3 regions of the Desulfovectis peckii genome follow, and region 3 is predicted to be linked to each of the others. Evidence: predicted binding sites of a transcription regulator. Region 3 holds the regulator's gene; each other region holds the start of a gene.
The links. The regulator LexA, encoded in region 3, represses DNA repair genes until DNA is damaged. The targets are predictions, from matches to a motif close to CNAACANNTGTTNG.
Positions count from the first base shown of each region.

Region 1: a site for LexA is predicted at 1,211-1,224, ahead of ACZ5NG_RS03870 (putative DNA modification/repair radical SAM protein). Genes of this name have one in related genera too.
Region 2: a site for LexA is predicted at 2,018-2,031, ahead of dinB (DNA polymerase IV). Genes of this name have one in related genera too.

Region 1 is NZ_AP042409.1:769,476-772,755, forward strand. It holds gene ACZ5NG_RS03860 (aspartate kinase) at 1-152, shown strand, start outside; gene ACZ5NG_RS03865 (nitroreductase family protein) at 490-1,017, opposite strand; gene ACZ5NG_RS03870 (putative DNA modification/repair radical SAM protein) at 1,241-2,533, shown strand; gene ACZ5NG_RS03875 (TIGR03915 family putative DNA repair protein) at 2,536-3,270, shown strand.
Region 2 is NZ_AP042409.1:871,136-874,415, reverse strand. It holds gene ACZ5NG_RS04405 (NADH-ubiquinone oxidoreductase-F iron-sulfur binding region domain-containing protein) at 1-681, opposite strand, end outside; gene nuoE (NADH-quinone oxidoreductase subunit NuoE) at 707-1,195, opposite strand; gene ACZ5NG_RS04395 (helix-turn-helix domain-containing protein) at 1,231-1,782, opposite strand; gene dinB (DNA polymerase IV) at 2,065-3,264, shown strand; gene ACZ5NG_RS04385 (hypothetical protein) at 3,230-3,280, shown strand, end outside.
Region 3 is NZ_AP042409.1:1,113,859-1,117,138, reverse strand. It holds gene ACZ5NG_RS05635 (acyclic terpene utilization AtuA family protein) at 1-385, shown strand, start outside; gene ACZ5NG_RS05630 (DUF4387 domain-containing protein) at 385-705, shown strand; gene ACZ5NG_RS05625 (MerR family transcriptional regulator) at 836-1,237, shown strand; gene lexA (transcriptional repressor LexA) at 1,326-1,946, opposite strand; gene ACZ5NG_RS05615 (sigma-54 interaction domain-containing protein) at 2,125-3,280, shown strand, end outside.

The DNA.
Region 1 (3,280 bases), 340 kb from region 3:
CTAAAATGTTTGAGGCAATGGCTGAGGTAGAAGTTAACATCGATATGATTACTACATCGGAAATAAAAGTTTCTTGTGTAGTGAAAGAAAGCGATGCAGAAAAAGCGGTAAAAGCTATCCACAAAAAATTTGCCCTGGATAAACTGGAGTAAGTAGATTATGTACGCCAATAAAGGGGCTGAAGTGCTGCGAGATAAAGCTATGCAGTACTTCAGCTTTTTGCTTGTAGGGACAAATTTACCTGCCCTTTCTCGCCAATGCTACGCTGCTTTTAAGCCGCCAAGGCATTTGAACTTATGCTTTCGATTAGCCGGCGCATAGAAATAAACGGGCTTACCGCCTCCGGCTGCCGGGCGGCAACAGTCCTCGGCGCTAATCCTCCGGGGATAATATTACCTTTCGCCGTAAAAGGCAGGGATGCTTCCCTGCCTTTTATGAGCTTGACGTTTCAAAACACGATAAACGCGGTTTAATATTATGTTCATTTACTTATTTGCCATCTTTCTTGTAACCGTCCCAGTGCACCAGCTCCTCCAATTCCTTTCTTTTTTTCTTCACTTGGCCGCGATCGGCCGGATAGCCCAGGGGCAGCAAGGCAATTGGTTCTAAGTTTGCGGGCAGCCCCAGTATCTTACTGCACTCATAAGCGTTAAAAGCACCGATAAAACAGGTACCTAGATCAAGTTCCGCAGCTGCCAACATCATATGATCAATGGCAATGGCAGCATCGACATCGCAGTAGTCCTTGCCGTCAGCCCGCCGCCAGGATTGGCTGTGATCCCCGCAGATCACAATAATTATCGGTGCCTGCTGCAGCCAATCTAAGCTGTAAGTGGCGGCTACTTTTTTCCTTATTTCTTCATCCTGCAGTACGATAAACCGGAAGGGTTGATAATTTACTGCAGTAGGAGCCAGCCTGGCCGCTTCCAAAACCTGCAACAATTTTTCCTTTTCTACAGGCTGATTGCTGTACTTTCTTACCGAATATCTTTTTTTCGCCAGCTCTAAAAATGTCATATCTTAAATCACTCCCAAACCGTTGGTGTTAGTTTTTTAACATTATGGAATATTATACAAATCTTTTTATGGTGCAGACAAGCTGACAGAAAGCAGAAAAGCAATGAGCCGGCTTATTTAAAACAGAAAGAGATAAATTATGCTTTTAGCGGTTGTGGTTTTTAGCAATAATAAACGGTGCTATAATATTACCAGAACATACTTTCTGTTTTGAGGTGCAATTATGGATTTGGCCGAAAAATTTAAAATATTAACCAACGCTGCCAAATATGACGTTTCTTGTTCGTCCAGCGGAAGCTCGCGAAAAAATACTCCAAATGGAATCGGAAACGCTGCCGCCAGCGGCATTTGCCACAGCTGGACCGCTGACGGACGCTGTGTGTCGCTGCTGAAAATTTTATTATCCAACTGCTGTACATTTGATTGTGCTTACTGTATAAACAGGGTTTCCAACGATCTGCCGCGGGCTACTTTTACACCGCAGGAATTAGCCGATATAACGATAAACTTTTACCGCCGCAATTACATAGAAGGCTTATTTTTAAGCTCGGCGATACTAAAAAACAGTGACTACACTATGGAACTGCTGCTGCATACCGTGCGTTTGCTGCGCCGGGAATATAAATTTAACGGCTATATTCATGTAAAGGCCATTCCCGGAGCGGATTTTTCACTGATTGCCGAAACCGGAAAATATGCTGACCGCATGAGCGCCAATATTGAACTGCCTACCGAAAAAAGTTTAAAATTACTGGCGCCGCAGAAGAAAAAATCCCTCATCTTAAGCTCGATGGGTGGCATTCATGCCAAAATTTTAGAATATCAGCATGATAAACGGCGCTATAAAAAGGTGCAACCCTTTGTCCCAGCCGGACAAAGCACGCAGCTAATTGTAGGAGCAACTGCAGAACATGACTTGCAAATTATCAGGTTGACTGAGGCCCTTTATAAAAGCTATCGGTTAAAACGGGTTTATTATTCCGCTTATATTCCGGTTTCCAATGATCCGAAACTGCCGCAGGATGCCAAACCCCAACTGGTAAGAGAAAACAGGTTGTACCAGGCCGACTGGCTTTTGCGCTATTATGGCTTTTCAGCCGGTGAACTGCTCAGCGATGACAACCCTTACTTAGACTTAGAGCTGGATCCTAAGGCCGGTTGGGCGTTGCGGAATCTGCACCTGTTTCCTGTGGAAGTAAACAAGGCAGATTATCAGCTGCTATTGCGTGTGCCGGGAATCGGCATAAAGTCGGCGAAAAAGATAATTGCCGCCCGCAAAGTGGGCCCCCTTAGCTATGAACACTTGTCAAAGCTGGGCGTGGTGCTTAAACGGGCGCGCTACTTTATTACTTGTAAAGGCAAATATTACGGAGATGCCCCCTACAGAGAAGATACCTTAAGAAACCGCCTAATAAGCGGTAAAAAAACAAAATACCGGCAGCTTACTTTATTTTCCGATCAGCTGTCGCTGCCGGATGCGCAGGATATGCTTACTGCGGTGACAGGAGAGTTATAATTATGAATTACTATCTTTATGACGGCAGTTTTGAAGGACTGCTCAGCGCGATATATCAGGCTTACTATCATCATGAAAAACCGGATGTGATTATGCCGCGCCGGCAGTACCGTGAAGGCTTATTTATCAGTCCGGTCGATATTACAACAGATCTGGCGAAGGCAGATAAAGTTTACCGGGCAATTATCAAAAAAATATCACCGGTATCACTAAGGGCGGTTTATCGGGCTTATCTTTCCGAGTTAAAAGGAATTGAAAACGATATCTATCATTATCTGCGCCTGGGGTTTAAAGTGGGCAAAGCAGTAGATTTACATCTTACTAATCAGCATGTAAAAAAAGTCCACGATGTCAGCCAGAAGGTGAGCCGAGAAAAACACCGCATGTTGGGTTTAATACGCTTTCAACTGCTGGCAGGCGGTATTTATTACGCCCCCATTGAGCCGGATTATAATATTGTTGGTTTGCTGGCACCCCACTTTGCCAAACGATTTGCCGATCAAAAATGGGTTATTCACGACTTGCGTCGGAATTTGGCTGCCCTTTATAACTGTGAGGAGTGGATTTTAACCCCTTTGGCCGATAAAAACTTTGTATTAGCAGAGCAGGAAACTTTTTATCAAAATTTATGGCGGGATTATTATAAAACAGCCGGCCTGCCCGAGCGGGAAAATCCCAAACTTATGCGGCAGTTTATGCCTACCAGATACTGGAAACACCTAACTGAAAAGCAGTAGTTTTAGCTTT
Region 2 (3,280 bases), 240 kb from region 3:
GCCCTCGTCACCGTTACAGATAATATACTTCTTATCCGATTTTTCCGCTGCAGCAAACTGCCACTTCCGCGCGGTAGGAAAACCACCGCCGCCGCGGCCTCTTAAGCCGGATTCTAAAACTTCATTAATAACATCTTGCGGGCTCATTTCAGTAATAACCTTAGCTATAGCCTGATACCCGTCATGGGCAATATAATCATATATGTCATCGGGGTTAATGCGGCCGCAGTGTTCCAGTGCCACCCGTTCCTGACTTTTATAAAACGGAACCTCATCCTGGGTTTTTACCGTTTCACCGGTTATCGGGTGCCGGTATAATAAACGTTCAACTAACTGACCATTTAAAACATGTTGTTCAACAATATCGTCTACATCTGACTGTTTTACATGAACATAAAGGATGCCGGCAGGCTCAATGCGTACCAGCGGTCCCATTTGGCAAAAGCCGTGACAGCCGCTGATATTAACGGCACATTGCTCGCCTTCTTTTTCTTCCATTAGTTCAACTTTAATATTTAAACCTTTAGCAACAAGCTTTTCTTTTAACGTTTCATATACTTTTAAAGAACCGTTAGCCACACAACCGGTACCGGCGCAAATTAAGATGCGCATTTTTTCTTTACTTAATGCCTCTTTGGCCTGCGCCTGCAGTTTGTTTAAATCCTCAAGAACTTTTAGCATTTTTAAAAGCCCCCTTTTTCCTGGCCTATTGATTATCCGATTCTCTAATCTTGTTAATTACATCCACAATACCTTCCGGAGTCATCTGCCCATATACTTCATCATCATTCACCGTAACTACCGGAGCTAAACCGCATGCCCCCAAACAAGACACGCGTTCTAAAGTAAACTGCATGTCATCGGTGGTTTGCTGATCGTCTTTTAAATTTAATTCTTTCCTAATAGCAAAGTTAATTGGCTCTGATCCCCTAACGTGACAGGCAGTACCGTCACAAACCTTAATCACATACTTACCTTTAGGAATCAGCGAAAACTGGGCATAAAAGGTAGCAACCCCAAATACCGTTGCCGGCGGAATATTCATCGCGGTAGCGATATAAGTCAGCACTTCTTCCGGCAAATAACGATATTCATCCTGGACTTCCTGTAAAATAGCTATCAGGTTAGCCGTTTTCCCCTCATAACGATCAATAATTTCTTGCAGTTTTTGGAATTTTCTTTGCGGCGATCCCATTGTTAATCCCCCTTTATTTTTAGATAAAGATTTCCTTATATTCCGGGCGGACTGACCACCCATAAGCCTACTGCTTTCTTATCCGCCACATTTTTAATTACAGTAGGACTGTCAAACATAAAATAGGCGGCATCACCCTCCTTCATGGTGTAAACAAGATTATTGGCTGTAACTAATACTTCGCCTTGAATTATGTAGATAAAGTCTTCATGGGAACCACTAAAAGAAGGCAGTTGCAGTTTTTCTTCCCCCGGTTGAATTTCAAAAACCAACGGTTGCATCTTTTTATTTCTGGTTCCTAAAAATGTCAGCATTTCTAATTTTATATTTTCACTGCCGGTAGCAATTTTTTTGCGATTGTTTTTCCGGATAATTACCCACTCTTCAGGAAGCTCATCTTCAATAAATAAGCTGATATTAGTTTCCAAAGCATTAGCAATACTTTTTAAAGTGGAAAACGACGGCGAAACTTTATCTTGTTCCAACTGGTAAATAAAACTAGCGGTAACGCCTACTTTTTTAGCCAATTGTCGGACACTGAGGCTGTTATTTTCACGTATTTGCTTTATCCGTTCTCCTAGTGACATTTTTTTCGTTTCGCCCCCTGTTTGATAAACCATAATAGTCTGAAAATTTACTCTTGACTTTATTTAATAATTGTTTGCATTTATTTTATGCTATTACTTTACAAGTGTCAACTAATAATTTCATTTTTAAATAATGGGTTTAATTTAGTAATCGGTTGTTTAAAAATATAAACCAATTCTAATTACCCGCTTGTTAATTTTACCGGTTTTATTATTTTTTACCCCCTCTTGTTCCAGAACATATGTTTGGTATATAATGCAGTTATGGAGAAAAAAGTAATTATGTTAATTGATATGAACAGCTTTTTTGCCTCGGTGCACCAAGCCTTAAATCCGGCCATTCGGGGCAAGCCGGTAATTGTCTGCGGCGATCCGCAAAAAAGACACGGTGTGGTGCTGGCTGCATCTTACGAAGCAAAAGGGCCATACGGCATTAAAACGGGCATGACCGTCAACGAAGCAAAAAAGTTATGTCCGCACGGTATTTTTGTTTCACCCTGCTTTAAGCATTACGTTGATTTTTCCACACGGACAATGAATATACTGCGCGACTTCAGCCCGTTAGTAGAGCCTTACAGCATAGATGAAGCTTTTGTAGACATTACCGGATCAATCGGTTTATTTGGCTCGCCTAGAGAAATAGCTTTGAAAATGAAAAGGAGGATTAAAGAAGAGCTTGGTATTACCTGCAGCATAGGCATTGGCCCCAACAAATTGCTGGCTAAAATGGCTTCCGAGTTTGAAAAGCCAAACGGTTTAAGCAGCATTACCATGGAAGAAGTGCCAAAAAAAATCTGGCCGCTGCCGGTACGCCGTCTGTATGGCGTGGGCAGCAGGTACGAAAAGCATTTTCAACGGTTAAATATTAAAACTATTGGTGATTTAGCCAAGTTTCCCGCAGATGTTTTAAAACTTAAGTTTGGGTTAATGGGTGAAATTTTTCACCTCTCAGCCAATGGTCTGGATTATAGCCCGGTTGAACCGGGAAACGCAAATTATATTAAAAGTATCGGCAATCAAATTACCCTGCCCCGCGACTACGTCGGACTTAACGAAATAAAGGTGGTTATTTTAGAGCTGGCCGAACAAGTTTGTTTTCGCGCCCGAAATGTAAACTATGCCGGCAAAACTGTATCACTGACCTTAAAAAACACGGATTTCGCCAGCAAAACCCATGCCCTAACACTGGAACAGCCTACAAACATAACTAATGAAGTTTACCGCGGGGCGCTAAAACTGCTTAAACAGCATTGGAACGAGCACATTAAAGTGCGTTTGGTAGGGTTAAGCCTTTCTAACCTAACTACGGCCGGACAGCAGCAATTGAATATATTTAACAATATGTTAAAACAAGAAAAACTGGAAAAAGCCTGTGACGGCATTAAAAAACGCTTTGGCTACAATGCCATTAAAAGAGCGGTTTCACTGACAGACTTGGGTGTATATTATGAGCACAAACAAAATAAAACGCTATTATCGTAACAACTTTTTATATCGC
Region 3 (3,280 bases):
TGAAATTATTGAAGCCGTTAAAAAGCGCGTTCAAGATAATTTTCAACACCAAGGATATAATTATCACCTACATTTTCACGTATACGGAAAAAACGGCGTGATGGGGGATTTGGAACCGGAACCCGTTCCCGCACATGAGTTAGGTATAATAATCGATGCCGTTGCCGATACACAAGATATTGCGGATACTATTTGCAGCTTTGCCCGCAGCACCATGCTGCATTACGGTTATCCCGGCCGTATTGCCACTGCCGGCAATTTGGCATTTCCTTATTCGCCGTCTGATTTCAAAGTGGGGGCGGTTTATGAATTTAGCGTTTACCATTTGCTGGAAGCAGATGATCCCTTGGCATTATTTCCGGTGAAAATGCTGGAGGTGAAATAATGAGCGCCGTTTCCATTGTTGAATTAGCCAAAGTAATCCGAAGCAAAAATTCCGGCCCTTTTGAACTGACACTGGATATTATTTTTAAAGATGAATTGAGCTATCAAAAAGCAGTGCAGTCAAAAGTAATTAATAAAGAGTTAATTTGCCGACTGTATGCCATTAAAGAGGAGGATATAATCGATATTGTTGAATTTCCTCAGGCATTGGCCATAAAGATAACCATAGTGAGAAGAAGACCCTCCGGTTCAATTGGCGAGACCGATGTTTACGGGGCGCAGCAACATGCGCCGCTTTTAAAAATAAAAATACCTATTTAAGTGAAAATGTTGTTTTTTAGGGAATTTTCAACGTTATTGTAAATCAAATTTCAATTAATATATTTACAAATGTGTTTTGCAAATATATAATGATAAAGTAGCTAACTAAAAGGAAAAGGTGGTTTTAAGCATGGTTCTAGTTAACGATGACCAACCTCTTTATAATATCGGTGTTGTTGCTGAGTTATTAAATGTTCACCCTGAAACCTTGCGCATATGGGAAAAACATAAATTAATCGAGCCGGCAAGACGCAATAAGCAGCGTCTGTACACCAATAACGATATTAAAAGATTAAGATTTATTCACTATTTAATTAACGAAAAGGGATTAAATATTGCAGGGGTACAACATACGCTTGCTTTGTATCCGTGCTGGACCGTTAAAGGCTGTAACGGCGGAAAGCGCGAACAGGAAGGCGGGGTTAACAAAAATAAGCCTTGCTGGAAGGAACAAGATACTTATTGCTTTATCATACAGGATAAGGCCGATTACTGCAGTACTTGTGAACTTTGTAAAGAAGCAATGAAATAATAATACCAGAGTGCTAAAAAGACACCTATACAACATTAGAGGTGTCTTTTTTAATAAAAAATAAATTTTATTGACCTAAAGTAACTTTTTACAATTTTCTCATTAAGCCGATTACTTTGCCGATAATGTTGACGTCTTGTACAATTATCGGTTCCATATCTTTGTTTTCCGGCTGTAAACGAATGAAATTTTTTTCTTTATAAAACCTTTTTACGGTAGCTTCATTTTCTATCAGCGCAACAACAATATCCCCGTTAACGGCATTGGGCTGTTTGCGCACCAAAAGCAAATCTCCTTCCAATATCCCGGCCTCAATCATACTTTCACCGCGTACCCTTAAAATAAACAATTCGCCGTAGCCGGTAAAAGTTCTGGGCAATGTGAAGGTGTCTTCAATGTTTTCTACCGCCAGCAGAGGAAGCCCGGCGGCAACTTGTCCGATAACCGGTACTTCAATAAATTCATCATTATCTACCCTTTCTAATTCAGGCAAATCGTTTAATATTTCAATGGCCCGGGGCTTAGTAGGGTCGCGACGTATATATCCCTTTTGCTCTAACCTTCTTAAGTAGCCATGCACAGTAGAACTGGAACTAAAGCCAACTAGCATACCTATTTCGCGCACCGAAGGAGGGTATCCCTTTTTACGGATATTGTCTTTTATTACTTGCAAAACTGCCTGTTCCCGATCGTTGAGCTCACTATGCAAGTTAAAACATCCTTTCAATAGTTTTGGTTAATTATAGCACAAAACCGGCTAAATGGTAAACGTTTGTTCGCATTGTTGACAAATTTCAATTATTTAATGTTTTGGACACATTTATAGAAGGAATTTTCCGAATTGTGTGGAAATGTTAAATTATTCTAAGGTAAAGTGGTGATTTTCAGTGCTGCCGTTAGAAGTATTGTCTAGTATTTTGGACGCTGTCCCTGAACCAATTGAAGTAGCAGATTCTTTTGGCAATATTATATTTGTAAATAAAGCTTTTAGTGAAATCACCAATATGCCGGCAGAAAAACACATTAACCAAAACATTTTTAAAGTGTCACCTGATGGAATTTTAGCCCAGGCATTAAGCACAGGAAAGGCAGTAACCGGTCAGCGTTTAATTGTCGGTGGCAACAAAATTGAAGTAGTGGCCAACGCCTATCCGATAATTACAGACGGAAAGTTAAAAGGGGCAGTGTTAGTTTTCCAGCAGATTAAAAATTTTATGAGCATCATCGAGGATTTAAGAAAAAGCAACTTCACAATTGAAAACCTATCTAATAAATACAGGCAGGTAACCAGCAGCAAATACACTTTTAATGATATTATTGCCGCCAGCAATGAAATGAAACAGGCAGTGACAGACGCCCAACATGCCGCGAAAAGCGATACCCCGATTTTGCTTTTAGGGGAATGCGGCACAGAAAAGGAAATCTTTGCCCATGCCATTCACAGTGTAAGTAACAGGGGCAACCGGCCCTTTATTACCGTTAACTGCGCAGCGGTTGCAGACGATATGTTAGAAAGTGAACTTTTTGGAACGGAAAAAGGTGCTTTTAATACGGCTGAAAAAGATAAAATTGGGCAAATAGAACTGGCTAACGGCGGAACAATATTTTTAGATGAAATAGGCGCACTGAATGCCCAGCTTCAGTTTAAGCTGCTGCGTTTTCTGCAGGAATCTACTTTTCAACGGGTGGGCGGAGTAAAGCCAATCAAAGCGAATGTGCGCATTATTGCCGCTACCGCTCACAACATACGCCGGTTGATCAGAAACGGCAAATTTAGAGAAGACTTGTTTTATCGGCTTAATGTAATAGAAATAAACATTCCGCCGCTGAGAAAACGTAAATGTGATATCGAACCCTTATGTAATACAATAATAAAAAAGCTCAACCGCAAACTGGGTAAAAGGGTCAAAGGCCTATCACCTAATGCCCTTCTGGTATTGCAAAATTACCGCTGGCCGGGGAATGTCAAGGAACTGTATAGCGTGCTAGAAAGGGTAATGCTAACCTCACAGGATGAATATTTAACTGCCGATTCACTTAAAC